Regions from separate parts of the Paenibacillus germinis genome, predicted to be linked through region 3. Evidence: riboswitches for the same ligand, from Rfam matches in the RefSeq annotation. Region 3 holds a riboswitch; each other region holds the start of a gene.
The links. Region 3 has a riboswitch for cyclic di-GMP ahead of GC102_RS13985 (hypothetical protein). Riboswitches for the same ligand answer to the same signal wherever they lie in the genome.

Region 1 (7,887 bases), on a different contig from region 3:
CTGCTTATTAGAGCGGGTTGCCAATAGTAATTCAGGACGACCATACAACCTATGTTAAATAAGGTCCAGGTAATAAAAGCTGGTATAAATCCGATAAACAGAATCACTGCAATCAAGCTGATCGGAAACAAATGGAGGGAATAAATTAAGGGATCAATGTCTTCAAATTTCCAGTACAAAAAGATGAGTACGACTAAAATAATTGCGAATAGAAATCTACGCTGATATTCTTTGTAAATGAAAATAGGGGTAAGAACTAGATGGATTAATATAGCACTCATGATGTAGAAGAGACCATGTAGTTCATTGGAAATGATTGAATGGAGCAAATGAAATGCCATCCTTTCCGCTGTCCGACAGTATCTTTTTTATTTCTACATTATCTCACAAAAACTGACCTTATCAAGGGAAATGGGGCATTTCGAATGCTAAAGATTTGATAAAGACTTATGGTGTTATTCCTATAAACCGCTGTATAATAAAGAAACACGAAGATGCAAGCGTTTACAATCTAATTTGGTTGTCAAACAAGGAGAGATGAGGATGCGGTCGTGCTCACAGGTTTGCGGTGTTGTCTTTAATCCGATTGATGATGATTATGTGGACGTATGTGAGGATTGTGAGGATGCCGAGAAAGATAATTCTGCTCAAGACGAGAATACAGGGCCGAGAAGTTACTATTTGGGAGGGTGCGGCCTCATTATTGATTATTTACTATGAATGGCCCCTTCAAAAAAAGGTTGATTACCAGAGATTTCTTGTTACAATGAGAGTAGATTTACTATTCATACTATTCATTCTTTATGCAGTTCATTTTTGAAAGGAGACCTGGCATGGTAACTTTACCTAAATTGAACGATCTCGGTTTTTTTGAGATTAGACTGGAATCCATCGGTGGACTCGGCGCGAATCTAGCGGGTAAGATGCTGGCGGAAGCGGGAGTCGTTGGGGTGGGTTTGAACGGGGTTAGCTTTTCTTCCTATGGTTCAGAGAAGAAAGGATCGGCAGTGAAAGCACATATAAGGTTTTGTGACATGGATACGAGAATTCGGGATACTTCACCGGTCGAACGACCGCATGTTGTGGGTGTTTTTCACGAATCGCTTTCCAAAACTGTAAACGTTATCAGTGGCATCTATGAAGATAGTACAGTACTTGTGAATTCGACAAAAACACCGGATGAGTTGAAGGAAAAGATGAAGCTCCGAGGCGGTACCATTGCCGTTATCGATGCAATTGGAATCTCATTAGAAGAGAAGAATCGCGTGAATATGGCGATGCTTGGTGCGCTATTCCGGTTGTGTGATTTCCTTGATCCAGATGTCATGAGAGGCGTTATTCGTAAATCGTTAGAAAAGAAATATCCGCTTGCTGTTGCACCAGCCCTACGAACGTTTGACCGCGGATACAATGAAGTTAAGTTCCAAACGTATGCGCTTCCAGAAGGGGAGACGATGCCCGATTTCGTTCGTTTCGATACGCCAGTCCTTGGCTATGAAACGCAGTCCATTGGTGGTGTCATTACGAATCCTGGGAACAGCATTCTGAAAGATTTAAGCATTTCACGTGCGGGGATGATGCCGCATTTCCATGAAGATAAATGTATTCACTGTGCCTCGTGCGATAATGTGTGTCCGGATTTCTGTTTCGTTTGGGATGAACTCCCCGACAAGAAGGGGCGTCCTCAAATGTTCTTACAGGGGATCGACTATCAATATTGTAAAGGTTGCCTTAAATGTGTACAGGCTTGTCCGACCGAAGCGCTCGTTAGTGAGCGGGAAGAAGATGGTTATGCGGACTTAAATCGCATGCCTCATCGATTCAATCTAGCTGTAAACTCTTAGAGAGTATTTATGGGAGAAGGGTGGAACTACTCGCATGTCCATTGATATCAAGAAGGAATTAGGGCAAGCCAAGGTCGAACAGCGCATTGTATATGAATCAGGTAACGAGATGGCGGCATATGCAGCTCATCAAATTAATTATCATGTTATGGGATACTTTCCGATATCTCCATCTACGGAGGTTGCCCAATTTCTAGATCTTATGAAGTCCAACGGACAACATGACATCGTGCTCATTCCAGCAGACGGTGAACATGGTTCGGCAGGCATATGTTATGGCGCATCAACTGCTGGCGGCCGCGTATTTAACGCGACAAGCGCCAACGGTTATTTGTACATGTTGGAACAAATGCCGGTTCAATCCGGGACACGCTTTCCCATGGTGATGAACTTGGTATGCCGCTCTGTATCCGGACCGCTGAATATTCATGGGGATCACTCTGACTTGTACTATGCTTTAAATACGGGATGGCCGATTGTGATGTGTCGAGACCCGCAAGCGGTCTATGACATGAATATCATAGCTTTAAAGCTGGCTGAAGATCCGGAAGTTCGATTGCCGGTTTTGGTTGCTTCGGACGGTTATTTCACGTCCCACCAAAAGCGTAGAGTACAAACGTTCGCGCATCGTGAGGATGTGCATGCTTTCGTAGGTGAGAAGCCACAGGGCTTCCCGGATACGCTAGATCGTAATAATCCGATTACCGTAGGTCCTTATATGAACGAGCCGGATTATATTAATAACTGCTACCAGCAGTCCATGGCCATGTACAACGCTGAAGGTGTTTATGATCGTATACGGCAGGAATACGCTGATTTGACAGGCCGTGATTATCCGATTCTTGAGTTATATCGGATGGAGGACGCGGAAGTCGCCGTGTTCTTGATGAATTCGGCTTCCGAAATCATCAAAGACGTCGTCGACCAACTCCGCGAGAAGGGCATTAAAGCCGGATCGATCGCGCCGAACATCATCCGTCCATTCCCAGCAAAGCAGATTGCTGAAGCTTTGCAGAATGTGAAGGCGATCACTGTTGGCGATCGCGCGGATTCTTATGGCGGCCATGGCGGCAATATGGTCAACGAAATTAAAGCGGCGCTGTTCACACATGGGAACAGAGATACGCTTGTCATAAGCCGAATCTACGGCTTAGGTGGCAAGGACTTTTATGCCGAAGACGGGCATAGTTTGTTCCAATTTGCCATTGACGCTGTACAAAGCGGCAAGGTGGAAGTTCCCTTCGATTACTACGGCCACACGCCAGGTGATCCTTCGAAAGCGCCGAAGAGGGTGTTGACGCCGATGAAGTATGAGGATTTGAAGACGGGACTCATAACGGTAACGCCGGATGAGAACACGGGCAAGCTGAATGTTCGTATCCCGCCATTACGTGCATTGACGAAGAAACCGAAGCGTATTGCTCCGGGGCATGGCGCATGTCCAGGCTGCGGTATTTTCTCCGGCTTGGAGCTGTTTTTCAAAGGAATTGAAGGCGATATTGTCTCGATCTTCCATACAGGCTGTGCGATGGTTGTAACGACGGGTTATCCGTATTCGGCTCACAAAGCGACATATATTCATAACCTGTTCCAGAACGGCGCAGCGACCCTCTCAGGAGTTGTGGAGATGTTCTGGGAGCGCAAGCGTCGTGGCGAACTCGACCATTTGGGTTTGAAGGACGATTTCACCTTCGTGATGATCACTGGTGATGGCGGGATGGATATCGGCATGGGGCCTGCTATCGGGGCGGCTTTGCGCAATCATAAAATGATTATTCTCGAGTACGATAACGAGGGGTACATGAATACGGGAGCTCAGTTGTCTTATTCGACGCCGATGGGTCATCGTACATCGACATCGAACGTTGGGAAGCATCAGGGTGGTAAAGTGTTCCATCACAAGGATACAGCCCAAATTATGGCCGCTACCCATATTCCATATGTATTTACGGGGTCGGAAGCGTATCCGCAGGATCTTGTGAAGAAGGCCGCGAAAGCACAATGGTACGCCCAAAATGAGGGATTGGTGTATGGGAAAATTCTCATTGCCTGTCCGCTCAATTGGCTGTCTGATGACCAGGAGGGCTCCAATATCGTCGGAGCTGCGGTAGATTCCTGCTTCTTCCCGCTCTATGAAGTGGAGCACGGGGTTACGTCAATCACGTATAATCCGGAGGATAAGAGCAAGAAGATTCCACTATCGGATTGGCTCAAGACGATGGGGAAAACGAAGCATATGACGAAGCCTGAATATGAGGGTTCCCTGAAATCATTCGAAACGGAAGTCGAACGTCGTTGGAATATGTTAAAAGCCAAGCATGAGAATGCTTATTTATAAGTCGTCATCATAAAAATGAAGGCACATTCACCTCTGTGGTGAACGTGCCTTTTTATCGGAGGAATGAAAGATGCCCTATGTGTTGCAGCACAAAATATCGCAGCAGATTTTCACATGTACACTTGTCAATCACTACGGTTTAGCCTATTATGGCGTTAAATTTTGGCCGGAATTAGAAGAGGCTGAGCAGCAAATTCCTGCTTTTCTGCACAGCATGGAGGGAATGGAGCCGGATGCATGGCATGTGACTGAGCTCGAGGAAGGGGAAATGAAGCTCTGCAATGTGAAGTTGAAAAATGACCCTAATTTGCAAGTGTTTTGGCCTCAAACACGAAAACCGGAAGTCCGTAAACTGGAAAAATAAACCGTGACGTCAATAGGTACGCAGCCACTATGAGTACGACAAGAAACGCAACCTTTCGCCTATATTCGTGAAGAATCCCCTCAAACTATAATAAGGATGCGAAAGAAAAAATTAACATCACAACGAAATGGCAAACCGATCGAAAGTTTGGGACGCAAAGCTACAGGGGCTCTCGAGCCATAGGCACAGTGCTAGCCAGCCGCCAAATGCGATGGGAACCTTCTACAAGAAGAGGATGACCCAGCTGAGGCAAACGGGTCATTCTTTTTACGATATAGAGGAGGTGTCAAGTTCAAATTATCCATTTCGTCAGTGAATCAGATACATCTAGAGCGAAATCAACCTATGGAGGAAGACACGATGAGAAAATGGACAATGGTTATCGGAATGCTTGTTTTAGCGCTTACTTTTGTAGTCCCTGCAGCCATTCAGGCAAATGAGGGGATAACGACAAAGGCACAAATTGTTTCGGGGGTAAGTTTCAGGGATCAAGCTAGTACTTCAAGCAATGTTATACGTTTATTGAAAGCAAACGAAATTGTCACCGTCACGGATTATGTAACGACGAATTGGTATCAAATTAAAGATGCTCACGGTGTGAGCGGCTATGTTTCAACGAATAGCAAATACATAAAAATAACTAGCAATGCGGAAATCATCTATGGCGTAAACTTTCGCACACTTCCAGCATCTGAGTCCGGTTCCAAGGTTATTCGGATGCTTAGTAGAGGGGAGGACATCCTCGTAACAGCAAAAGTCAATGACAGCTGGTATAAAATTCAAGACGCTAATGGAACTAGCGGGTATGTAAGCACAAATAGTAAATACATAAGCACTGATTTCTCAGTCATCAAACCCAATCTACCTCTCGCCGAAAAAATTGAAGCCGTTATTGCAGCTGGCCAAGTTTACTTAGGCACTCCTTATGAATTTGGTTCTGAACGCAACGATACCACGACCTTCGATTGCTCGGATTTCATTCAAACGATGTTCTGGGATGCTCTACGATTCTCCGTACCTAGCGATTCACAAGCACAAGGCAACTATGTTAAATCGTTAGGTCCTGTTAGGAAGGATTGGGCAAGTTTGAAACGTGGAGATCTGATGTTCTTCAGCAGCTACAAAGGGAGTAAAGCATCAGATTATGATAACGTGAACGTTCTTACAGAACCGATCACGCATGTTGGACTTTATTTAGGAAATGGGAATATACTGCATACGTATTCGATCGAATCCGGTGGAGTTCGTACGGATACGATCGATGGGAAGCAATGGGAAAATCGATTTTTGTTCGGCGGCAGTGTTTTACGATAAGTGATGGTTCGATCAGAGGAATTTTGCCATATACTATAGATAGGGGCGGATGCAGCTTCAGCATCCGCTTCTTCCTCATTCTAAGGAGAAAGGAAGAACCTTATCTTTGAAACCTTTGACGACGACCCATCCACTGGAATTTCGGAACACAACGGAAAGAGGACTTAACCTAGATACCGTACACGATCGTATTCTACAATTCATGCGTCACGACCCCGTAGCAACCTACAAATTTATTATTGGTACGGATTGTCAGGTACACACAGGTCATACGAAATTCATTACCGGTGTAGTTATCCAGCGGTTAGGAAAAGGAGCGTGGGCGTGTTATCGTCAAGTCATCGTTCATCGGGCCCTACATTCGATTAAGGAAAAGCTTTCGATGGAAACTGCTTTGAGTGAAGAGATTGCCATGTATTTTGATGAGTCTAAGCGTCAGGATATGGAAAACATTATTCTTCCACATCTGTATCAAGGTGCTTCCTTCGACATGTTTATTCATATTGATGCCGGTGACGATGAAAATAAGAACAGGACAGCTAAATTCGTCCAAGAAATGGTGCGTAGAGTGGAATCTGTCGGTATGGTTCCTGTTATTAAACCAGATTGTTATGTAGCTTCGGCCTATGCCAATCGTTTTTCGAAGAAGCCGTATCAGCCAATTTATGAGAATCATGAGGTCATCGATGGCATCCTATAAGAGAAATAGAAACCGTTAGTTCGAATTGGTCACCTCGATCATAAGAACTGACGGTTTTGTTTGGCCCAAGAAGGTTGTGAAAAGAGGATTCCTCAGCTTCTTAGCGAAATAATGCTTTTACAAGGTTAGAGAGAAAGGGGAGAACAAGATGAGCAAAACATTTATAATAGAAGCCGTTATGCTAGCGGTGCATGGTCAATTAATGCTGCCTGGGCAGCCTGTTACTTATGTGATACCTTATACCAGCATTCAGGAGTTATACGAGCTTCAGACAGGCTCTGAGCCGATTATGTTAGAGGAAGAAGACGATGGTTTCGTTAAGCAAATGATTGGTGAGCTGATTGCTTTCTTCGAAGAAGCGTTTAATAAGAAAAAAATTGAAAAAGCATTAACTGTTCCATGGCGGAAAAGCCCACCTTTGCCAATTAATGAGCATGTCACCTTGATGGTTGTATTTGCGATTGACAATGAAGAGTATGGGGACAATTTCGACCCGATTGAAACCGAATTAATTCTGACGTCGATCAAAGAACAGGCTGCTCTGCTAACTGACCAGCTAGATTTCATTGAACGTATGGTTCAAGCAGGAATTCCAGTCGAAGCTTATGACGTAGAGGATTTTGAATTTGCGGTAGAAGGTGACAATCAGGTTTAGAAAGAGGAGTTGAGGAATGCAATTATGCGTGTCAAAGATCAAGAGGAGCAATTAACCTCACTGCCAACATACTGGTTTCCAGCTCAAACATGGTCCATGCGTGTTGGCGCGGGAGGTATGAATAATACAACTCGGTTCGTAGACGTGGAAGGTACTTCCTATGTTCTTCGATTGTACGAAACTCATCGTGACATGGACAAAATAATTTTCGAGCATAGTGTTCTTTTGGCTTTAGATAAAGAAAAAGATAAGCTTCCCTTTCGTGTGCCTGTGCCCGTAGAGCTACCAGCTGGGGGAACTGTTGTTCGATTAGACGCTAAGGAAGGCAAACTGGCTGCCTTATTTACGTACACAGATGGCTGCAATCCTACTTGGGGGAATACGCATCAACTGCAGCAATTCGGAGTAGCTGTCGGAAAGCTGTCATCTGCTCTGGCTGCGATTTCCATGGAACTTGAACCTGTCTACCCACCTTACTATGAAATTGAACATATCCATCCCCGCTGCACGCCAGATGCGATTCAAGAGTTCTGTCTTCATCCACCAGAACCATTCAGGAAGCAGCGCGATGAGCTTTCCTATATATTTGGACGATTTGCTGCTTTTTATAAGGCAATTCCTGATCTTCGGAAGCTTCCACATCAACTCGTTCATGGTGATATCAACGGGTCT
Region 2 (7,887 bases), on a different contig from region 3:
AGCGAATCAATCACTTTGCCCCGACGAATGATCGTCACAGTATCAGCAATCTCCATAATTTCTTTCAGCTTATGTGTAATGAGAATGATGGATTTGCCCTCTTGGACAAGATTGCGCATAATGACCATCAATTCACTAATCTCTTGCGGCGTTAGTACAGCTGTAGGTTCATCAAAAATAAGAATATCGGCGCCGCGATACAGCGTTTTCAATATTTCTACACGCTGCTGCATGCCGACGGAGATATCTTCAATTCTCGCTTTTGGATCCACACGCAAACCATATTGCTCCGATAACTTGCGTACTTTGTCTTGCGCTGTTTTGTAATCGATTTTCGACCCTTTTTTGGGCTCCATGCCCAAAATGATGTTTTCTGTCACAGTAAATGGCTGAACCAGCTTGAAGTGCTGATGCACCATACCAATGCCAAGCTCGATAGCACGATTCGGGCTATCAATAAACACTTCCTTGCCTTGCACTTTAATGTTACCTTCATCCGGCTGATAAAGTCCGAACACAATGTTCATTAGTGTTGATTTACCCGCACCATTTTCGCCAAGTAAGGCATGAATTTCACCCTTCATCAGCTTTAAACTAATGGCATCATTCGCCACTATGCCTGGAAACCGCTTCGTAATGTTGCTAAGCTCAACAACAGGGACTACTTCACTCATCAGATCACCCTAAGGATCAATTTTTTTAATTACCTCTAAAACTAAAGAACAAGGCTAGTTATTATAACTAGCCTTGTTTGAACAGAAGCAAACCTATCGTTCGTAACCGCAACGCCTTTTATACCTAAATTAAGGTTTTTCAGGAACTTTGATTTCGCCGCTAATAATTTTTGCTTTGAACTCGTCAACTTTTTTCAAAATTTCAGGTGTTACGTTTTTCTTGGATGTTTCAGGAAGGCCTACGCCGTCGTCTTTCAAACCAAGTGTAACCACTTTACCACCTTGGAATTTGTTGTCGATGATGTCTTTGGAAACACGAACAACTGCTGTGTCGACACGTTTCAACATGGAAGTCAGTGTAACTTCATCGCCGAACTCAAGGGATTGGTCTTTATCTACGCCGATAACCCAAACCTTTTTACCGTTTTTCGCGCGGTCTTTCGCTTCGTTGAATACACCATTACCTGTGGAACCAGCTGCGTGGAAAATAACATCAGCGCCATCGTTGTAGATCGTAGCTGCTGCTGCTTTACCAAGGTCTGGCTTGTCAAAAGCGCCTGTATAGTTAATTTGAACTTTAGCATTTGGATTAACCGCTTTAACGCCAGCTACGAAACCAGCTTCAAAACGTTTGATAACCGGGATGTCGATACCGCCAACGAAACCGATTTTGTTTGATTTTGTTGTTAAACCTGCAACTACCCCAACAAGGTAAGATCCTTCTTGCTCAGAGAATGTTACGGATTCTACGTTCGGAGCTTCAACGACATTATCAATGATCGCTAATTTAGCATTTGGGTTTTGTGTTGCTACTGTTTTTAGTGCATCGCCCATCAAGAAGCCGATACCCCAAGTCAGGTTGTAGCCGTCTTTAACGAACTGGTTTAAGTTAGGCGTGTAATCTGCATCGCCTTTACTTTCAAGGTTTTTCACTTTAACGCCTGTTTGTTTCTCAAGTGCCTTCAAACCTTCCCATGCACTTTGGTTAAAAGATTTATCGTTGACGCCACCAATATCGGTAACCATTCCGATTTTGAAGTCTTTACCGCTATTGTTGCTTGGCGCTGCCGATGCTGTTGCTGCTGCAGAAGTAGCTGGAGTTGCTGAAGCCGCCGGTTTCGTTTCTTCTTTTTTGGCACAGCCGGAAAGAGCCAATGCAGAAACCGTTACAGCCATAAGAGCTGTTGAAAGCATTTTCTTCATCATTATTACCCCCATAGAATCATTTAATTTAAAACCATGAAATCTTACATTGTAGGTTGACCAAAATTAGTTAAATTATGTAAGACTGGCTATAGATGAGTGTATCATTTTGAAACCCAAGATAAAAGCGATACACCAGCAAAATAACATAATTCGTTATGTCATACAAGTTGACATGGTCTTTTTGTAAGCCCATACAATATAGGTTCCAAGCCCCAATTATTTATTATACTACCACTGGTTAATAAAATCTAGATTACCCTTTGTTAATTTTATCGTTCATAAGTCTCAGGAATTGTTCGGGTCCTAAAGGGCTACTAAACAGCATTCCTTGCACTTCCGTACACTGCAAAAGTCTTAAGTGCTCCAGTTGTTCTTCTGTTTCAACACCCTTTGCAATTAAGTTTAGACCTAGGCGGTGAGCCATGCGAATAATGGCAGCAGCCAGCAGCTGATTCTCATCGTCGTCTACCAAATCCCGGATCAATGTGCTATCCAATTTAACACTATCGAGCGGCATACCTTCGAGCCCGCTTCGTGTAAATAGGCCTGTACACAAGTCATCCATAACGATACGAACACCGAATTTCTTTAGCAGAATCAATTTCTCGCTAGCCTCTTGTACATTGGAAGATGTGATACTTTCCGTAAGGTCCAGTTCCACCAACATAGGATCAACACCTGTTTCTTTCAAAACAACAGCAATTTCCTCCATAAAATGCTCATCTTTAAATTGCGAAGCCGTTACTGATAGGGTCATTCTCAGCGGTGTGTAGCCCTCGTCCTGCCAGACTCTCATCTGTCTGCACGCCGTTCGTACAGCCCATTTCCCGATGGGTATCATGAACCCCATTTCCTCGGCCGCTTTCTTCCAATCCATGCTAGGTGCGAGGTCGTCCCCCTTGCTCCAATGAATGATCGCTTCCATTCCGATTAATTTCCGGTTTGTTATTTCATATTGAGGCTGATATAGGATTTCGAATTGATTGTTATCTAAGGCCGATCGAAGCTCTTTCTCCATGTGAGCTTTGCTCTTCACCATGGCATCGATGTCAGAGGCATAGAATTGGAACTGGTTATGTCCCCGGTTCTTGGCCGCATACATCGCTTCATCTGCATACGCCATAAGCTGCTCAGGCAGCTTACCGTCTAACGGATACAGCGCTATCCCTATACTAGCTGTTATGGTTACTGGCATTCCATCAAGGATAAAAGGCTTTTCCAGAGCCATTTGAATTCGGGAAGCTACAACTCTTGCATCTTCAGGCTTTGCAAAAGATTCTAGTAATATAGTAAACTCGTCGCCACCTTGACGGTACACCGTATCGGATCCACGCAGGCAGCCCAGCAAACGTTCTGCTGCAAGGCGAATTAAACGATCACCATAGGCATGACCTAATGAATCGTTGACATCCTTGAATCTGTCCATGTCCAAGAACATAACAGCCGCCAGTTGTTCATTACGCTGCGCATGCAGGAGCGCTCGCTCCAATCGGTCATTAAACAATCGGCGATTGGGTAATCCCGTCAATGTATCATGATAGGCCAGAAAGGCTAGTTGTTTACTCTTTTCTTCCTCTTCTTTACTAATAAGAAGCAGTTTTCGGACACTCTTCGCAAAAAATAGACAGATTAGTGCTTGAACAAGCACACTAATGAAAACGTAAGGCGAAAAGGAGAAAGAAGAAGCAGCAAGTAGATTAACGGTCAACAAAAAGAAGCCCAGCACGCCCAAATAGACCAACGTTTGCGCTTTCATATGCTGTATCCAATTAGAAAATATGCCTCTCATTCTTGAACCTCCTTATTTGATATGAAAAAAACGGCTATTCCAAATCGGAATAGCCGTAGGTGTACCTGTTTAGGTAAACTGCAACCTGTCGGCAGCCCAGCCATCATTGTTGCGAGGGCAACCTTAGATCTGCAGCTTTGCGTCCTTACCTTTCGATAAGTTTGCCTTTTACGATATTAAGGGAATAAATGGGACTAATTAACTATATCATATTCATTCCACGTTTGGCTATTTTTCCTTAAATAAGCAAGTTAAATAGCTTGGGGTCCTTATTTATTTCTATATAGCCATAATCTTTCTGGGATAGGCGCTCAATAAGCCCCTCATAATCATCTTTATTTTTGAGTTCAATGCCGACCAGCGCCGGGGCATCGTCCCGGTTATTTTTTTTCGTATACTCAAACCGTGTTATGTCGTCTGTAGGTCCCAAAACTTCTTCCAGAAATTCGCGCAATGCCCCAGCACGCTGCGGGAAATTAAGAATAAAGTAGTGCTTCAAGCCTTCATACACGAGCGATCTCTCTTTAATCTGCTGCATACGGTCAATGTCATTGTTGCCGCCGCTTATGATACAGACCACATTCTTACCGCGAATCTGCTCCCGATAGGCATCGAGTGCTGCAACCGGGAGTGCGCCAGCGGGCTCTATAACAATCGCGTTATTGTTGTAAAGCTCCAGAATGGTTGTACATTCTTTTCCGGAAGGGACAATTACGATATCCTCCAGCTTTTCTTTGCAAATGTCAAAAGTAAGCTCGCCGACCTGCTTCACGGCAGCACCGTCTACGAACTTCTCGATCGTGGATAAGGTTACTACCTTCCCCTGCTTGAGCGCTTCCGTCATGCTTGCCGCTCCTTCTGGCTCAACACCGATGATGCGCGTTCGTGGAGAAACACTATCCACATAGGTCGCAACTCCCGCTACCAGGCCGCCTCCGCCAATCGTTGCGAAGATAAAGTCAGGAGATTCGGGCATTTGATTCAATATCTCGAGGCCAACCGTGCCTTGACCGGCAATCGTGCGGACATCATCGAAAGGGTGTATGAACACCTTATTCTCTTGAGCACAGTAAGCTTTGGCATGGTTAGAGGAATCATCGAATGAATCACCTGTGAGAATAACTTCAACAAAAGATCCGCCAAATAGCTTAACTTGGGAAATCTTTTGTCTAGGTGTTGTCGTCGGCATGAAGATTTTGCCTTCAATACCGAGCTGTTTACAGGAATAAGCCACACCCTGCGCATGATTGCCGGCGCTCGCACAGACGACACCCGCTTCGCGTTCCTCTGGTGTTAAGCTTTGAATCACATTATACGCTCCACGAATTTTGAAAGAACGAACAATTTGCATATCTTCACGTTTAAGATAAACGTTGCATTCATACAAGTTAGAGAGCAGCTCATTGCGTTGCAAAGGCGATGGTTCGATCACCCTGCTGAGCACATGATTGGCCCTAATAATATCTTCCAAACCTACTTTACTGGAAACAACCATTTTTCTCATACTCCCTTTCTCCACATTGTACTATTAAAGTTTTAAAGATTATTGTAACACAACTCTGCCCGACTGTACGAAAATAATATTGGTATAGTTTTTTCCTGTGTTTCACTTCACGCCTAGCAGGGTATTACATAGCATTACAACTTCAAAGGAGTGATTCAAATGTCGACTCAGCCTCGCAATTTCGATATCGAAGAACGCCATGTGGAGAAAAAATCGGATTCCAGTCTAGTTGCTTCTACTTTCATCAAATATGCTGCTTACATCGTCATCATTTTCGGCGTTCTGTATTTCTTAGTTCGATATGTATTCCCAATGTTCTAGAGCTTGGACGTAAGTTGTGTGTGTCCTCATCAAAGGGAGCATGTTCACATCTGGAGCCTGCTCAACCACAAGAAGCCTCAAACCCACTAGTAAGTGGATTTAGAGGCTTCTTGTATTGGTTATAAGAGGAGTTAGTTAACTCCTACATCCACTATTTAGTAATAGTAACGAGGCTGCTCCTGAAGCTCAGACCGTCTTTGCAAAAAGCGGTAAAAGGCACTGGCCGCTTGTGCTTTCGTCACTTCTTGCTGGGGTGCAAATTGTCCATCGTTCAGAGACATAATATTCAGCCCCACCACAATAGCTGCATCACCAACATGCTTAAGCTTAGCAGCATCTGCGATATTACCATTGAAAATGCCATCGAACTTCGTCAAGCTCTTGTAGCCAAGCGCCTTCACGATCAGCTGTGCCATTTCTTCCCGATTCATCGCAGCTTCTGGATTAAATTCAGCACCTACATCTAGCAAACCGCGATCAACCGCATTTTCGACGTAGGCAAAATAAGGAGAAGATTTGCTCACATCGGCGAAAGATGCCTTCCGTTCTGCCCCGTAATAAATACCACCATTACCGCCATTCATGGCAATAACGAGCATTTTGACTAACTCACCACGTTGAATAGTTTGATCCGGATTCACTTTGCCATCCTTGACATCCAGCGCTTGATAATCCAGCATAAGCTGAAGCTCATTTTTAGCCCAGTGATTGTCAATGTCGCTTACTGTCACTTTATCCAAAGAAATCACTTCACCCGTTTCACTATTCCGCCATTGACCGTTTTGCGCATCCAAGAGGAAAGGTTCACGGTTGAATTTCGGAACGAGTGAATAGACAAGCTTGGCATCTAGTTTCCCGTCTGTCTTCAGATCCATGGATTGCGGGACATCCCCAGCTGCAACCATCACTCTGTATTTCTCCAGTGGAATTCCACCGATGAACCCGCTGCCTTGGGCCACATAATTTAACTTGATGTCGAACTGAGCGAGCCAAAGATCCTTGGCTTTATCAATTGCCAGTACCTGCGGCTTTTGCTGTGGATATGGCAGATTGCTGATAGAGAAGTGATAACCAACAATTTGACCGGTCACACGATCGATGCTTACCGTCGCTTCTTCATTCCCTGCATTTACGCCATCAATCACGCGCTTAAAGCTAATATCCCAATTGCGCATATGCTTCAGTTGATCTTCCGAATAATTTTTAACCGTTTGTGCACGAAGCAACAGCTGATCGGTATAAGCAGGTAGCTGCTTTTTCACAAAATCAACACTGGTTGTTATCGCATCTTCAAGAGCAATTTTACCCTCTATATCTTTATCAGAGTCAGGGCCATAAGGAGTGTAGCTGCTGAAATTCGTAATCTCTCCTGTCTTGCTATTCACGCTAGCCCATGCGCCTTTGCCGACGATTTTAACTTTGGAATCCTTCTCAGACGTCTCATTCCAACTTAAATTCCAATTTGAATTGGTTTCCCCTGTTTCAGGGTTCGTCGATTCATTATAAGATGCTTCTTGAATCTTGTAGTCGGAGGATAGGTTGAAAACCGTTGTCACCTTCTTAATAGCCTCTTCTTTAGTCAGGTCCAAGGTAGCAGTCGGCTTAGCAGCCAGTGGCTTGTCGGTTAACGGCTTATTTCCCTCAGCATCTTCCATCCCTTTGACTGGACTCCAAATCTCACCCGTTTCCGCATTCAGGGAGAAGCCGCCCAGCATGTACGAAATTATCGGCAATTTCTTGCCTTTGGCACCGTATGGAATCTGATACAGCAAAGAAAGATTCGCCTTTTCATGGAACATTTGGGCAGCTTTCTCCTTAGTAATCGGTGTTACATTCTGCTGAAAAGTGACATTGTCATCCCAATTGTAGTTATAATTCGTAACCTGTCCTTCTCCATTGACGACCACATTGATACCATTCATTGCAAAAGGCACACCGCCAACAGATCGATCAAACCGAATATTGTACTGATAATTACCATTCAGCGGCGTACGAAATGCATTCTCCTCTGAATCATTGTACACAAGCTCCTTCTGCTTCACTGGGTTCACTTTACCAATAAAGGCAGAAGCGACTTCCTTGGCAGCTTTGAAATCCACCTTCGGCGGATAGCTAGGTTTGTGATCAGGGTCATTGTCATTCATGGAATAGGAGGTCAGCGTTCCGTCCAAGCCGTTAATGGATACGTTTAAGGAGCCGTAATTCCGATCTTTCACCATTTTGGTGTAATTAATGTTCCACGTCGGGAAATTCCGGCCATTCATGTTGTAATAAGCATTCAGACTGATGGATTGAAACGTGTAGCCTTCCGGCAGCGTTATGTAGGCCTTAGCTCGTTCAATGGCTTGCTCTTTGGTAATTTTGGCATCCAGCTGCTTATCATCTTTTCCGGG
Region 3 (7,887 bases):
AGTGAAAAACCGCATTCCGGGAACTCCCATCCTGCAGTCCGTTTCACTTATTTTATCCGTCTGTTCTCATCGTTTCAACAATTTTCTTCAAAACTTCCTCAGCTTGCACATAGTCAACTTGGCAAGTACCAGCTGCATGATGACCGCCTCCACCATTTTGGAGCATCAAGTTACCAATATTCGTTTTCGACGAGCGATTCACAATGCTGTGACCACAAGCAAAGACGCAGTTTTGTTTATTTCGGCCATCGACGATCCAAATCGATATATTTTGCTCTGGATAAAGGGCATACACCATGAAACGGTTCCCTGGATAGATGGTTTCCACATCACGAAGATCGGTAATAATAACATTGCCTTCCGTCCGCGTATAGGTTTGAAGCATATCACGATATAAAGCATCTAATTCAAAATATCGCGCCACACGCTCTTTCACATCCGGCAATTCCATAATCTCATGAACGGACATCGTTGCACAGTGCTCCACAAGATCTTCCATCAATTGATAATTACTAATCCGATAGTCGCGATAGCGCCCTAAACCCGTTCGAGCATCCATGATAAAAGATAATAGATCCCATCCACTTGGATTCAAAATATCTTCTTTGCTGAACTGTGCCGAATCCGCTTTATCCACCCCGCGCATAATATCATCGATATCTCCGAAGGTCTCACGCCCTCCATAGTAATCATAAACAACACGTGCCGCACTTGGCGCGATTCGGGTTTCCCCTTTGAACTCAACCTTTTCGCCCATCCGCTCAAGTTCACTGGAATGATGATCGAACCACAAGCCACAACCCGCTACATAAGGGACATTGGCCAAAATATCGTTTTCCGAAACCTCGATCAAACCGTCCTGCATATCTTTGGGATGGACGAATTTCATTTCATCCACCATGTTTAACTTTTTGAAAAGCATCGCGCATACTAAGCCATCAAAATCCGAACGTGTGATTAATCTCATGCTATGTATCCCCCTAATAATAGTTCCAAAGCACTACTAAAACCTTCGACATTCATTATATCAGCTCGTGTCAATTTGTGACAATCATTTTGTCTTTATAAATCCCTTTCAGCTGGAAATAAAAAAACGGTACGCCTATATAGGCTGTACCGTTCTTAATTTGGATGATAAGCATTGATAAAGTCTTGTCAAAAATGCTTCAATTTGCGGCATCGGCGGCATTTTTACAGAAAGCTTAACCTCGCCCTTCCAGTAGAAAATCAAGATGCTATTGTTTCTCCCATGAAACATTTCAACATCCCAACAAGCTTCATTTAACGCGTATACTTCCCGATTAATCATGAGCTTTGGTCCATCCGAGGAAGGCACCAAACGGGCAACATGATTACCACATAGCGAAGTCACTTTTTGTTCTTCTTGTAGTATTCCTTCTGATTGCATGCTGCTGGATCCTCCTTTTATTTTCACATTAATTTGTTATGACAGAGAAAAACCCCACCATAGTGAACCGATCGGAGGGGTTCTGATGTTGATACCCAATCGTTCGGCGGCTGGCTGGCTGCGAGTCCGGTTTGCAGGACAAGGAAGCCCCTTTAGCTTTGCGTCACTGGCTTTCGCCAGCTTTGCCTTTGTCGAGATGTCTTACTAAATATCTAAGTCGCTAAGAGAATAAATATCTACTCTCTCAAGGATACGGGAACTCGTTTTGAAATCGAATAGTTCCTAAGAACTAATTTTGCAATATTTTTCATAAATTTTCTTTTTTCGACGTATTTTTCAACATCATTTGACGAATTGAGCCTCTCCAGTAGAAAATGGATCCCGTAATCGTAAGAACAGCCATAAGAACGTACAACGTATTTCCACCATAAGAAACGAGCAAGAACCCACCTACCCAAGGTCCAATAAAGTGGCCTATGTTCGTTAATGTTTGAGCGCCAAAATACGTGCCACGCATATGCTCCGGAGCTAATTTGTCAATCAACATATTAGCAGCGGGGTAATTTAGAATCTCGCCAAGCGTGAAAATACTCATCGAAATAATAAGCCATGCCAGCGAGTGCGAAAACGCAAAGCCAACATCCCCTAGAGCAAACATTAGGTTGCCAATTACAATTGCAACAAGCGGCGTGTACTTTTCTGCCAAACGTGTAAGTGGAATCTGCATGGCAATAACGACGATCGCATTCACACTCATCAAGATCGCAAACATTTTCACACCATCGACAAAACTCTGCTCCAAATATTGCGAAAGTGTTACCATCACCTGGGAGTATCCGATAGCACCAATAATGCCACCAAGGATATACAAGCGAAAAGTCATATCACTGCGAATCACTCGCACAGCAGAACCAAAGGTAACCGAAGATTTCTTCTCACCCTCGATTTTCTTGATGCCAAAAGCGATGAGCAGTGCGTAAAGGGTGACCGCATAAATAAAATAAATGATTCCTGTGATGAGAAAAGGCAGCGCACCGTTCATCGTAGCGAAAAAGGCCCCCAAAAGTGGTCCGACTGCAACACCAAGATTAATAGCCATATACCGCATCGAAAATACTTTAAGTCGCTTCGCAGGTTCTGTAAGGTCTGCCATCAACGCCTGCGAAACGGGCTCATAAAAGGATCGGCACAAGCCGTTCAGCATATTGAGCAGCATAAACAGGATTGGTAGTTTAACCATGCCGAAGCCTAAGAAGACGAACGCCCAGCCGAAAAGAGCTGCTAGCATAATAATGCGTCTTCCGAATCGGTCCGATAAGGTGCCTCCTATAAAACCGCCTACGGTCCCAGCCAAAGAACCCATTCCAATGACAATTCCGATCATCACCGCACTCATCGACGTATGTCTGGCTAAATAAATCGCTAGAAAAGGCAAACTCATGGAGGACGCAGCCCTAGCCATAACGGTTCCAAGAATTAACGTATGTACAATGGGATGATAAGAACTTAAAAAACCACGTAATCGATTCATTTGAGATGACTCCTATCGCTGTTTAATTTACCGCAGGTCAAGAAATCGACACCGAATTTCAATTATACACGAAAAATGACGATATGTGTCTCCAAAACAAAAAACACTCTCCGACGGAGAGTGCAAAAAAAAGCGTGTCTATTGTGTTCATAGTGTCCATGCGCCACTTTCCCACATGAAGCCCTTGGGTCATGCGATTCCACGAACGGTATGCTGCTTCCACGGGCTTACGTTAACTGCCGCCGCAACCAGACCCGCAGCTCGACCCTGACGAGCAAGAAGAACCTGAGCCGGAGCTGCAACTGCTGCTGCCACCGCCTTGATCTCCAGAACTATCACTACTGCCTCCAGAACCCCCGCAACCTGAGGAAGAACAGTTGCTTTGCTTATCTTTTGGATTCGATTCATTCAGAGGCCATTGAGAGTCCATCCCGCTTGTATAGTTATCATTATCCTGAATGGAGAAGAACATCATGGCTCCTGCCAAATACACCATGTTGTTTGGGTTTGTTAGTGAATCCTTCCAGCCTGTGTCCTCAAACCTGCGGCTATTCGCTGAATGTCTGGCTTCGTTAATCGCCTGCGTGATGAGTATGCGGATCGACTCTGCAACTTCTGGATATCGCTTCGCCTGCTCCATATCGAACCATTGCTCGGCGATTTCTTCTTCATTGGCTTTGCGAAGCAAATCTGTTCGCTGCTCATCCAGCGGATTGCGGAAAAATCCATTCCAGCACCGCGAACTCGTTGGAGCGAACTCGAACAAGTGCGCATATACCCAATCGAACCATGCACGTTCACCTGGCATTTGCTTCGGTTCACGTTCAGGTGAATGATGAATAACACCACCAGCGAATTGATCCCCGAACCGCTGATATTCTCTCGTAAACATCAGCATCTCATGCCAAATTTCATCGATTTCACTGCTAAACATCGGAGTTCTTTTTAAAATGAGATTCATCAGGAAAAATCGCTTTAATTCGAACCATTTACAGGCAAACTCGTCATCGGACATGGAAGGATTTCCAGCTTTTACGCGATATTGGAGTCTTTCTACATAATCTAGTGGAAGTGCACTATTCAGCTTAGTAACGATTCGTTCTAACGGAACACCTTCTAGCAAACCGAGCCCTTGGGGTAGATCTGCAGCTCGAAAGTCCGGTTTGGATTTCCCTATGCGACTTCTCTTGGACGGTTTGGGTGATTTTCGGAATAAAAAACGGAACATATGGCATCCCTCCCTATTTCCAATATAACACAGTAATGTAAAGAGAAGAATAACGTCGATTGGAAAACATTGTATATAGGCTCTATAATAATAGAATGGAGGTGCTGAACGATGAAAATAGCAGTAACCGGTGGCAGCGGGTTTATTGGCAAACGATTGATAGTTCATTTGCAGCAGCAAGGTCATGAAGTCATCAATATTTCACGTTCACCCAGAGCTGTTGTCGAGCATGTACGCACCGTCACTTGGGATCAACTAAAGACGGATTCGAGCGCATTCGCAGGACTGGATGCCATCGTAAATTTAGCTGGGGAGTCGATTAATCAGCGTTGGACAGCTGCAGCCAAAGAACGAATCGTTGGGTCTCGTCTAAAAGCGGCTGAGCAAGTGGCTCAGCTTATAGAACGCATGGAAGTGAAACCGAAAGTCGTCGTTAATGCTTCAGGAATGTCCATTTACGGTACCTCAGAAACCGAAACCTTTGACGAGAGAAGTCCGCATCGCCCAGTCGATTTCTTATCGAGGGTAGTCGAACAATGGGAAGGCGCGGCTGATCAGATACAGGGAACACGCATCGTAAAAGTCCGCGTTGGACTTGTTCTAGATGGCAAAGAAGGCGCATTCCCCAAAATGGCATTGCCTTATAAGCTTGGTGTTGGCGGTCCCATAGGCAGCGGTAAGCAATGGCTCTCCTGGATTCACATCGATGATATGGTGAGGCTTATCGATTTCTGCATTCAGAACGAAGCCATTATCGGCCCTGTTAATGCGACAGCTCCAAATCCGGTCACCAATAGGGAGTTTGGACGGGCATTAGCGAAAGCGATGCGAAGACCTAATCTATTCCCGCTTCCTGCTTTTATTTTAAAAATGGTTTTCGGTGAGTTATCTACGCTGCTTTTGGAAGGCCAGAAGGTGCTTCCTCGCGCATTATTAGAGCATGGCTTTACGTTTAAGTATTCTTTCGTAGACAAAGCCCTTGCTGATATTGTCTAAATAATAAAACCCAGACCACCGAGTGCGCCTCGATGAGCTGGGTTTTCGTTTACTTTATTTCGTGGATAAGTCGTCTGAAACTTGAATAAGTTGTAATTGAGTTGGTGCGCTTGTTAGTGTTAATACGCCTTTATCATCATAGCTAATACCGAAGTCATTGTCGTTTACAATCGCAATTGTATTTTTGTCAACAACCGTCAAGCCTTCAATCTTCTCATACGGGTATCCTAGTTTAGCAATATCCACAATCAATTCTTTGCTCACTGGTTGAATACCTTGGTCTTTGAGCTGCTGAACGGATAGGCTTTCCAGGTTTTTGCTTGTATCTTTTCCTAAAATATTCGTAGCCTTAGAGAAATCGGATTTGTAAATTCGTTTCAATTGTGCGTCAGCGCCCGCATTCTTATCACGCTCATCAACTAGCAGTACATCACTAGATAGTGCGGAGAGATCACTGATCACGATATCTTTTTGATTCACTTTGACGAACATGCCAGCTTGCTCAGCCACATAAACATACTCACCCACGAATTGTTTCGTTGCTAAGTCCATTTTGAGGATACGCAGATTTCTGGAAGATTCCCCTGTTTTCTTATCCGGATTTGCCATTGGACTTTGAATGGACGTGTACAAGAATTTGCCGTCTGGGGAAATCGTCACACCTTCGAATCCACGGTTGGAAATACGCGTATTGTATACCTCAGGCAATGTATCAAAAATTGGCGTTTGAGCACCGGCTTGAACGAGCTTTTCTTTAGCGCCTTTAGGTACGTAACGTCCTAGTATCGTGCCATCACGTTTCACTTGAAGAATGGATGGACGATACTCATCTGAAATCCAGAATGTATCATCAGAAGGACTGTACGCGATGCCTTCCGTATCTAGACCATCGGGATCATAACCCAGCTTCGTTATACCTTTCTCATCGTAAGGCCCTTCATCAGTTCCTAGTAAATTCGGTAGTCCTGTTATGTATTTACTATTGCTTAGTTTATCGATTTTACCATCGGGGAGTGAGAGTTTAATGGTTTCGAGGATTTCAATGTTTCCGTTTGTGATTTTGAATTTATAAATACGTGGGACATAGTTCTCGATCGGGAATGTGCGAAGCTTGTCTTTACCTACTTCACCGTTCGGTCCGCGGTCAGTAATCGTATAGAACGTATCTGCAGCATCTTTAGGTAAGTGAATAAGACCTGAGAACCCACCTTCTTGAATCCCTTTATCAAGCACAGGAGCATTTTTCCACTCAAATTTACCAGTTACTTTAGGAATATCTTTAAGCGAGATGGATTGATTCCATTCATTCCATTCGATCTGTTTACCAAGCGCTTCTCCAATGGTACGAAGTGGAACATATGTGCTTCCGTTAATGACAACGGGATCTTTATCAAGCGTAAGCGTCTTCCCACCGGAAGTTAGTTGAAACTTCACAGCAACAGCCTCCAAAGTAACTTGTCCTGCGGATACGACAGTTGTTGTAGAAACGGCACAAATGGCCGCAAGTACAATAAGCAGTCTTTTTCTTCTGAGTAATCTTTTCATGTTAACCCTCCATCATCTAATAAACTTTCACTGTGATAAGCATAATGTTTATATATTCGTGGAGTGTCAGAGGGATATGAAAAAATTGTAAATTAAAAAAATAACTGTTCAAACTCGTTAAAGTTGCGTACAATTAATTTGTGTAAAATAATTAAAAGAAGGTGACCCTTTTGAATGTTCATCAATTTACAGTTCGCACGATCCGCGGTGAAGAAAAGTCTCTTGCTGACTACCAAGGTCAAGTGCTGCTTATTGTGAATACCGCTACGAAGTGCGGCTTTGCTCCTCAATTCACAGGACTTCAAGAGCTCCATGACACATATAAGGAACAAGGTTTTAGCGTGTTAGGATTTCCGTGCAATCAATTTAAGGACCAGGAACCCGGCGATGATGTTCAAGTCGAGCAAGCTTGCCAAATTAATTTCGGTGTTAACTTTCCGTTGTTCTCCAAAATCAATGTTAACGGCGCAGACGCTCATCCACTTTACCAATACCTGAAAAAGCAGGCTTCAGGTCTTCTCGGCTCAAGCATTAAATGGAATTTCACAAAGTTTTTAGTTGATCAGCAAGGTAATGTGATTAAACGCTTCTCCCCTACCACTTCACCAAGCAAAATAGACAGCCAAATTCGCAAGCTGTTAGAGAAATCAGCTGTTCATGCTTAACTTCGTTTGAATGTGAGAAAACCTCTATCGAGGCCATTCAAAGATGAACGACCGCGTTTAGATGTAGGTTTTATCGCCAATAAGAAAGCGGTTTTCGGGAACCGAAAACTTATACTTTCTTATGTGGAAAAAAAGCATCCAACCCCAAAGCGGGCGGATGCTTTTTCTCATTTCACATACTTTTTTGCCTTTTCAATCGCTTCGTCTTCTGTTGCTGCTGTCACATAGCGTCCATTAATAAAAATAAATGCAAATCGGGAACAAGGACCGCAATATGATTTGCAGGCAACTTTGACTTCAGCATCGGGTGCAATGACACTTATCTTAGAAAGGGCGGTCTTCACTTTCATGTGTTTGCATTTATCACAAATGCGAATATCATTGCGCATTAGTGATCTCCGTGATTCCCCTTGCTTGGGTTCGTAATCATGAAGCCTTCTTCTGGTGTGTAGAAGTAATCAATACGGATACCATCCAGCAAAGGTTCATTTTTATCTAGAATAACGTCAATACC
Region 4 (7,887 bases), on a different contig from region 3:
TATTAGGTATTAAAGTGTCTGTCTGGGTACTATAAGCAGCTAGATCGGTACCTGATAAACCACTTTCGCCCACATACAACGTGTGAGTTGTTGTATCCACAACGAGATCAGCCATATAGTAATCATTTGGGTATACGTCAACTTGTGTCTCTTGATTGGAAGTTAAATTAATATCGTATATAAAACTAGAGTTGTCCTTAACTACATAGTAAAGTTTAGTCCCATCAACAGCTACACGAAATGGAGATCGGCCGCCCGCTGTGTTAATCGTCGATGAAATGGCTTGTGAGGCGATGTCGACAACCTTAATTTGCGTCGCCCCCGATAAGGGAATGTACAACTTCCCATTATCCATGGCAATTCCAGATGGGCCGGAACCTATCGGCAATTGTTTAACAACCTGAAGATCACTTGTACGGATAAACAGCAGCTCATTCGTATCGCTTGTAATCGCATAAATGTAACCAGCTGACTCATCGAGCTTCCAGTCAATAACACTTTTATTCAGTACATTACTGATAGTTGTTGTTGATGCATGGCTAGTAGAACGGTAAAATACATTACTCATGGTGAAGAATAGTAAGAATAATATAAGAACAGAAGCTATCTTTTTTTTAACTTGCACCTTAAAGACTAACTTTTCCATCTTGGACCTCCTAGAAATTTAGTAAAACAAAAAACCTTCGCAAAACCATTCGCTTATTTTGCCTGCCGTTAATCCACTGTGAATTCTCTCTGTTTCAATCACTAAGCGGGCTGCGGGAATTGAGTCCAAATGCAAGCAAGCCGCTTTGGTAGATTTTTAAGGCTGGGGTACGTCAATCTTATATTTACCCTGGAAGATTACTTTACCATCCTTATCGTATGTAGTTCCTTGGCCATGACGTGTCATGTAAGTTTTCGAATATTCGCCAACATAACGTTCGCCATTTTTGTAATAGATCGTCCCGAAATAGGTTCCATTTTCTTTAAGCGCGAGTTCTATCCATGATTTTCCATCTTCGTAATAGTAGGTGCCGTTGCTCGTACCTCCTTTCACGAAATTTCCTTCGTAATATTTGGCACCTGATGAATAATATTGAGTTCCCTTCCCGTTAAGCATTCCGTCAGCATATTGTCCCTCTTCATAGAGATAAACCTTGTCTTCAGATTTTTCATAAGTCTTACCGTATCCATTAGGGATGTTCTTAACCCAATTGCCTTCGTATCGAAGAATTCCATTTATAAAATACTTGCCATAACCGTCATACAAATTGTCTTTAAACTCGCCATCGTAGACAAGCTTATCTACGATGTAAAACTTACCTTTCCCTTGAAAAACCCCTAATTTAGTTTCACCTTCGTAAGCTACGAAACTACTATCGTCAATATTGATAACATAGCCTGTCTGACGACCGTCCTCGAACTTCTGCGCAATCGCAATTTCACCTGTTCGGTCGCGACCGTATTGGTTACCTGAAAAATAGATGACGCCTGGTCCAACGACTTCATTATCATGGAACACGGCATCATACCAAACTGAGCCATTATCGCGGTATAGCTTTCCTTTGCCGTTCATTTGGCCATTCTTGACTTGACCTTCATATAGAAGTGCGCCGTTGTCACCGTACAGCTTTCCTTCAGTTGCAGGATCGTAGATATAAACGGATTTCAGATTAGCATCCCACAGCACCTTGCGCCCCGTTGCTTCGCCAACAAAGCGCAGCGGTACGAAGGTGTAACCCTGATTTAGAAAAGGAGCGGTAGGCATTGAGGTAGTACTGCCATTCACGTTCGCTTCATCCTGTCCTAATATGAGGGAGAGCGACTTACCCTGATTCGTTCCTGTTACACTTTGTTTGGAGTCGTTCCATTCAATGTCTAAACCCAGTTTTTCGAAAATAGGTCTAAATTCAACCGTCGTTGATCCATCCTTCAGTACAGGGGACTGATGGAAGACCACTTCTTCTCCGTCCAAGAAAACACGAATCGGTTTATCTGCATTTAATTGTTCAATTCGCTTCTGTATCCAATAATCACGAACAAACTCATTCGGAACATCGAAGTAAAGCACAGCATAAACACCTGACTGAGAAATGTCCGTAAATAACCGTGTGTTATTCTCCTCTAGCAGAGCGCCCATGTAAGTCCACACGCCGGAATCTAGTCGATAAATCCCCAGTTTGTTCAGACCTCCTGCAGGAACTCTTTCCTTCATATAAGTCATCGAGAGCTTCAAGACGTCATCCCTCGACTCATAGGACACAGCCCACGGGTAGCTGACCATTTTTTGGCCAGGCTTAAGTGCTTTGGTAAGCGCTAAATCTTTATCATCCTTGAAGTCAATTGTGACAGCTTCATAAAAATCAGATTCCGGGTCTTTCGGTGAGTATACGGTTACGCTATCGTCCTGTGTAGACAGTTTTTTAATATAACCCAATTTCCCGATACTTTCTCTGACACCAGTAGGGACACTATAGAAATAAGGAACAGCCGAAACAAGCGTGTCTGCTACCTGACCTTCACCTGTCTTTTTGAGCTGGCGAAGTTGGATGGTTTCGTCCTTCATTCTCAGTACAAGCTGGTCGTTGTAGATGCCAACGAGGATCTCGTTGTCTCCAACAATGCCCGTTTGTTTTGAAGTAAGATCGGCAGCGACAATATGGTTAGCTCCATTTTTGAACTCCGGCCATGCCGCTATACCAGTACCAATGGATACTTGCGAGAAAAGATCTCCTAATTCCTTGAAGGTGCTTAGTACCTTTGGTACGGTGTCGATATCCTCGACATTCAGCATCCTTGTCTCATAATCTGGCTTGGAAGTAAATGCATGTATCCAGATAACGTTTTTGCCGTCAAATGCAAATTTCTTATCATTCCTGATATAACCTTCTGTTGGCTTGTACAATGTTCTGGACAATCCATCCGTTGCGTTATAGCGTTCTAAGCTTCCCTTCTCGCTAATATAGACGACAATACCATTTTCAATTAAAGCCCTTCTGCCTTTTCCGATTTCTTTGATTACTTTAGTTTCTAAGTTATAAGCCCTGAACGTCCCTTCAAGCGGTTTGTAGAAAACAACATATTTCCCATCAGTGGCAAATTGATCATAGGGATATGGAGGGATTTCAGTCTCGGTTACTTCACCGGTTAGAAGATTGACAAGCATAACATGCTTTTGGTCCTCCAAATAGACAGCGTAGCCTCCTCCTGCAGATAAGTATTTCTTAAACTTCTTGGTGTCAGTAAGTTGCTTCAATTCTCCGGTCTCTAGGTTGCGACTGAATACCTGCTCCCAACCTATATTATCTTTGCCTATGTACACCATCTGATTGCCTGTGATCTTCGCTTCAGACTCAGGTAGCGTGTACTCGGTAAGCTTGTCCGTTGAGGTGAATAACTCCGCGAAGGCGCTTTTTGGCAGTAAAACTAAAGACCCTGCACCGATGACAACCATCAAGATAAGCACCCATAATTTCTTTCCTATAAACCCCACACGCACTCGCTCCTTCTCAATCTCCATGTTAAAATAACACAAAAAACCAAGCTCAATAGAGCAACCCGGCTATCGTCCCATGAAACGTGACTCATGGCTTAGACCCGTGGCTTTGCGTCTCCACCTTTCGATGGATTTGCCTTTGTTCATTATCGCTTGGTTTTTAGGTATTTTTACTCATTGGAACTAGTTATATAGAACTGACTGTTTTCCATATTAATCCACGTTTTTTCAAAATTCAACACTTTTCTACAAAAAAGAGGAAATACATGCACAAAGTGTGTGATATCACACAAAAAAGGCCAACCTTATGTCCCGGTTGACCTTTGCCCTGATAAATTTCTGACTTAAATATTCTCTCTATCTAGCAGATAGACTTTCACATTCTTCTTTACGCCGAATTCTTGAGCGTCATTTAGATCATTCATGAATACATCAATTCTCGAACCGCGAATAGCCGAACCTATATCCTCTGCTTTACGAATACCTATACCGTCAATGAACACTGTAGATCCTAAAGGGATAACAGCCGGGTCCACGGCGATCGTACGTCCTTCTTTGGCTTTAAGACCACTAAATGTGATGCCGTACATGGGATGGGAAGCCTTTTTACCTGTTGATTCAACACCAGCCGTATAAGCTGTAAGGGTTGTGTTCAACACTTTTTTGATAATTTTCTTTTGACCATTTGGTAAACCAATCTCTGATTCAGTCTTCGGAATCGTTAAACTTTGACCAATCGTTAGCTGGTTCGGATTTTGAATATTGTTAGAGCTGATAAGGTCATCTACGGTTACGCCAAAATCACGTGCAATTTTGAACAGTGTATCTCCGCGGTCCACTTGGTACTGCGTCTTAGGCTGAACAAGCTCAGCTTGAGCGGCTTCTTCCACAGGAGCTGCATTTCTTGCCATACTATACGTAGGAGGTAATTCCCCCCCATCTTCACTTTCAGGGTACGAATAGGCGGGTTGCACCTGCCACAAACAAAGCAGCAACGGAAGCGTCAAAGTAACATAAAGAATTTTACGAAACATAGTATCTCCTCCTCTTAAAAAATAATAGAGTTATAGCTACTAGATTCGTCCAATTCTATGATTTATATACGTCTCGTATTAATTTTTTCATTTTGATAGACATGTGGACAACTACACAATCCCTCTCGTAAGAGAAACATATAGTACTAGTATCCAAAAAGAAGTGAGCAAGATCCCTATGAAAACTTATAAACCGAGTAAAAATGGTCTATCGATTTACTACAGAAAAAATGGGTAAAGAAATAAGAAGGCATAAAGTAGTATACAAAACGAATCTTGGCTTAAACTAAAACATGTGAAAGAACGTGAAAGAAGGAAAGACTGCCGGTGTGGCAGTCTTTTTGCTTTTCAACAAATTGCGATTGCATTAACAAATATTCCTTGACAGGAATATTCCATTCGGAGTATATTATGTCTATGAATAAGACTTTCAGTGCTCTTGCCGAGCCAAACCGCTTGCACATTGTCGAGCTTCTGCGTGACGGCCCTCTTACCGTCGGGGAAATAGCGGATCGGCTTGAGCTCCAGCAGCCGCAAGTATCCAAACATCTCCGCGTGCTTAGTGATGCAGAACTTGTCGAGGTACAACCGTCTGCGAATAAAAGAATCTATAACCTGCAGTTTCAGTCGCTCAAAGAGTTGGATGGCTGGCTAGACTCTTTCCGCCGCATGTGGGAAGAGAGATTTGATCGTTTGGACGATTATTTGCAGCTAATGTTAGAGAAGGAAAAGAAAAAACAATTTGATTTGGAGGATTAGACATGACTCAAGAAAAAGCAGGGAACAACTTCAATGTCACCGTAGAAGGAGGCGAATTGGTTCTTACTCGTACCTTCAACGCACCACGTGAACTCGTCTTCAAAACGTGGACTGAGGCTGAACATTTAGCTCGCTGGTGGGGACCAACAGGATTCGAATTAAGCGTACACACCTTAGATCTACGCCCAGGTGGCATCTTCCACTACAGCATGAAATCAGCTGAAGGCTTTGAAATGTGGGGTAAGTTTGTCTACCATGAAATTAATTCACCTGAGAAACTCGTCTTCGTGAATTCCTTCTCTGATGCAGAGGCTAACATTATCAGAGCACCATTCAGTGAAAGCTTTCCACTAGAAATAATGAATAAGTTATCTTTTACTGAAAATGAAGGAAAAACTACACTGATCATGCGCGGAGGGCCTATCAATGCAACTGAGGAAGAACTTAGGTTCTTTGAGGGCATGTATGATTCCATGAAACAAGGCTTCGGCGGAACGTTCGATCAGCTCGATGCATACTTAGCCAAAGTCGTATAAGCGTTTTTGCCGGTTTAAAAGATGTTTTTTGCGCCACTTTAGCAGCACTTGCCGATTCAGGTATGTTGCTTGGGTGGCGTTTTTGCTTGAGGCGTATGCGAGCTTGATTACTCATTTCCCGGATATTTTACAGAAAAATAACGGTTTCTCTCTTCTCGCTTCTAGCTGCGGCGACCGCAAAGTGACCACTTTATGGATTAGCGCCGGCAAGCCAAAGCTGGGCTGTTGCTGGGCAGGCAACCCGCATACGTGGCTCGGATCTCGATTAGGAAACTAACAAAATAAGCCCACTGCAGCTGCAGCAGGCTTATTCTTAGTTCTAAACCGTCGCTCTACGAAGCAATCCATAAGCTGCCACCAAATACACGACAACCATAGGTACCATCCACCAGAATATATCCATATAACTGTGGATGATCCAATCCAAGATACCGCCCCATAACCCAAAGTGGGTGAAGGTATAGGAAACTACGGTACCAATCAAAAGCAGGGATGCAAAAAAGATATACATCGAAGCGCTGCCGAAACGACGGTGTAAGCTGGATATCGCGAACCCGAGGAAATACATATGAAGAAGTACGATGAGATAAATACCCCACGTGCCTATCAGTGAAAGATCGTTTAGAAATTGAACATTAAAAAGGTGCAATCGAACCCCCCAGCCATGGGTGGCCTCTTCAATCATCGACAGGATGGCAAGTACCAGGGCTGAGCAAGCATTGACAATAATAGCTGTCACAGCCGTTCCAAAGAAGTAATCCTTCCTTCGAATACTCAGTCCCAAGGCAAATGGGAAGGTTTCTTTAATAGTGACCGTTCCTGCTACAAGGGTGTAGATGAAAATCGAAATAATCGCTCCCGTGTTTATGGACTCATTTACTCCCAGCGAGGTCGCAATAATCAAATTGATCAAAAAGTTTGCACCGACAATGAACCATGGGATAGCGAACCATGTCATTTTGTTCCTCAAATGGAGCTTTACTACCTGGTTTACTCGATTCATTATTCCTCAGTCCCCTTCCCCGCGATTGATGGTGTGCGCGTCAGATGAACGATAAGCTGCTGCATAGATACCGGTGTGAATTCAAGTCCTAACGTCTCTGCTTCCTTCCGATCCCGCTCACTTAGAACACCTAGAAATGTAGCCGATGCAGCCGCACCAATCGCCGTGCGTTCAAGCAATTCTTTGCCTCGTGTGAATGAATCCACCGCTGTTGCTAGACCGGACACCGTGCAAGCACGACCGCGAAGAGCATCCGCATTTTCATTCATAATCAATTTGCCGTTATCGATAACCAGCACGTGCTCGAGTAAACGGCTTACTTCGTCGATGAGATGCGTGGAGAGGATAACGGTCCGCGGAAACTCAGCATAGTCTTCAAGCAAGCGATCATAGAATAGGATTCTTGCCACAGCATCCAGACCCAAATAGGGCTCATCAAAGATGGTTAATGGCGCTCGACTAGCCAGACCAACCACAATACCAACAGAAGAAAGCATCCCTCTGGATAGCTTTTTTATTTTTCTTTTCAAAGGCAGACGGAAATCTTCAATTAAAGCATGCGCATAAGCATGATCCCAGTTCGGGAAAAGCGTTCTCGCAACCTCGATTACATCTATGACACGGAAACTATCTGGGTACTTCTGGCTCTCTTTAATGAAGCAAATTTGATTGAGCACTCGGCTATTCTCGTAAGGTTCTTCCCCAAATACCTTCAACTCGCCGCTTGTAGCAAACTGTTGAGACGAGATCATGTGCATGATCGTTGTTTTACCTGCTCCGTTTCTGCCTAGCAAGCCATAGATTTTGTTCGCTTCAATCGTGAAACTAACATGATCTACTGCCATCATTTGGCCATAGGTCTTGGTTAGTCCTTTCACTTCCACAATGTTGGTCATCACGCTTTCTCCCCTCTGCGCACCATTTCCGTCAATTGCTCTACGGTAATCCCGAGCTTCTCGGCTTCTTTCACCATCGTCACCACATATTGCTCATAAAATAGTTCTTTCCGCTTCTCCATCAGCTTCGTTCGCGCTCCCTCCGCTACAAACATGCCAATTCCTCGTTTCTTGTACAAAA

Region 1: linked by a shared signal. The riboswitch ahead of GC102_RS03215 (C40 family peptidase) and the one ahead of GC102_RS13985 (hypothetical protein) in region 3 are both predicted to bind cyclic di-GMP.
Region 2: linked by a shared signal. The riboswitch ahead of GC102_RS22575 (putative bifunctional diguanylate cyclase/phosphodiesterase) and the one ahead of GC102_RS13985 (hypothetical protein) in region 3 are both predicted to bind cyclic di-GMP.
Region 4: linked by a shared signal. The riboswitch ahead of GC102_RS40480 (stalk domain-containing protein) and the one ahead of GC102_RS13985 (hypothetical protein) in region 3 are both predicted to bind cyclic di-GMP.

What each region holds. Positions count from the first base shown of each region.
Region 1 covers NZ_WHOC01000019.1:195,300-203,186, reverse strand. Annotated here, with positions in the region: gene GC102_RS03240 (ATP-binding protein) at 1-329, opposite strand, end outside; gene GC102_RS03235 (hypothetical protein) at 544-720, shown strand; gene GC102_RS03230 (2-oxoacid:acceptor oxidoreductase family protein) at 834-1,844, shown strand; gene GC102_RS03225 (thiamine pyrophosphate-dependent enzyme) at 1,879-4,182, shown strand; gene GC102_RS03220 (hypothetical protein) at 4,253-4,546, shown strand; cyclic di-GMP riboswitch class I at 4,666-4,753, shown strand; gene GC102_RS03215 (C40 family peptidase) at 4,907-5,860, shown strand; gene GC102_RS03210 (ribonuclease H-like YkuK family protein) at 5,967-6,560, shown strand; gene GC102_RS03205 (ADP-heptose synthase) at 6,709-7,215, shown strand; gene GC102_RS03200 (phosphotransferase) at 7,240-7,887, shown strand, end outside.
Region 2 covers NZ_WHOC01000119.1:52,693-60,579, reverse strand. Annotated here, with positions in the region: gene GC102_RS22585 (ABC transporter ATP-binding protein) at 1-674, opposite strand, end outside; gene GC102_RS22580 (BMP family lipoprotein) at 804-1,877, opposite strand; gene GC102_RS22575 (putative bifunctional diguanylate cyclase/phosphodiesterase) at 2,134-3,669, opposite strand; cyclic di-GMP riboswitch class I at 3,757-3,845, opposite strand; gene ilvA (threonine ammonia-lyase IlvA) at 3,908-5,173, opposite strand; gene GC102_RS22565 (hypothetical protein) at 5,333-5,494, shown strand; gene GC102_RS22560 (S-layer homology domain-containing protein) at 5,650-7,887, opposite strand, start outside.
Region 3 covers NZ_WHOC01000070.1:133,777-141,663, forward strand. Annotated here, with positions in the region: gene GC102_RS13980 (exopolyphosphatase) at 53-967, opposite strand; gene GC102_RS13985 (hypothetical protein) at 1,103-1,408, opposite strand; cyclic di-GMP riboswitch class I at 1,511-1,605, opposite strand; gene GC102_RS13990 (MDR family MFS transporter) at 1,716-2,939, opposite strand; gene GC102_RS13995 (UCP032817 domain-containing protein) at 3,172-4,167, opposite strand; gene GC102_RS14000 (TIGR01777 family oxidoreductase) at 4,279-5,163, shown strand; gene GC102_RS14005 (esterase-like activity of phytase family protein) at 5,218-6,708, opposite strand; gene GC102_RS14010 (glutathione peroxidase) at 6,879-7,373, shown strand; gene GC102_RS14015 (YuzB family protein) at 7,541-7,762, opposite strand; gene GC102_RS14020 (heme biosynthesis protein HemY) at 7,762-7,887, opposite strand, start outside.
Region 4 covers NZ_WHOC01000198.1:105,826-113,712, forward strand. Annotated here, with positions in the region: gene GC102_RS38325 (S-layer homology domain-containing protein) at 1-646, opposite strand, end outside; gene GC102_RS40480 (stalk domain-containing protein) at 803-3,475, opposite strand; cyclic di-GMP riboswitch class I at 3,532-3,626, opposite strand; gene GC102_RS38335 (3D domain-containing protein) at 3,823-4,512, opposite strand; gene GC102_RS38340 (ArsR/SmtB family transcription factor) at 4,930-5,271, shown strand; gene GC102_RS38345 (SRPBCC family protein) at 5,274-5,807, shown strand; gene GC102_RS38350 (DUF5701 family protein) at 5,890-6,084, shown strand; gene GC102_RS38355 (hypothetical protein) at 6,127-6,810, opposite strand; gene GC102_RS38360 (ABC transporter ATP-binding protein) at 6,810-7,706, opposite strand; gene GC102_RS38365 (GntR family transcriptional regulator) at 7,706-7,887, opposite strand, start outside.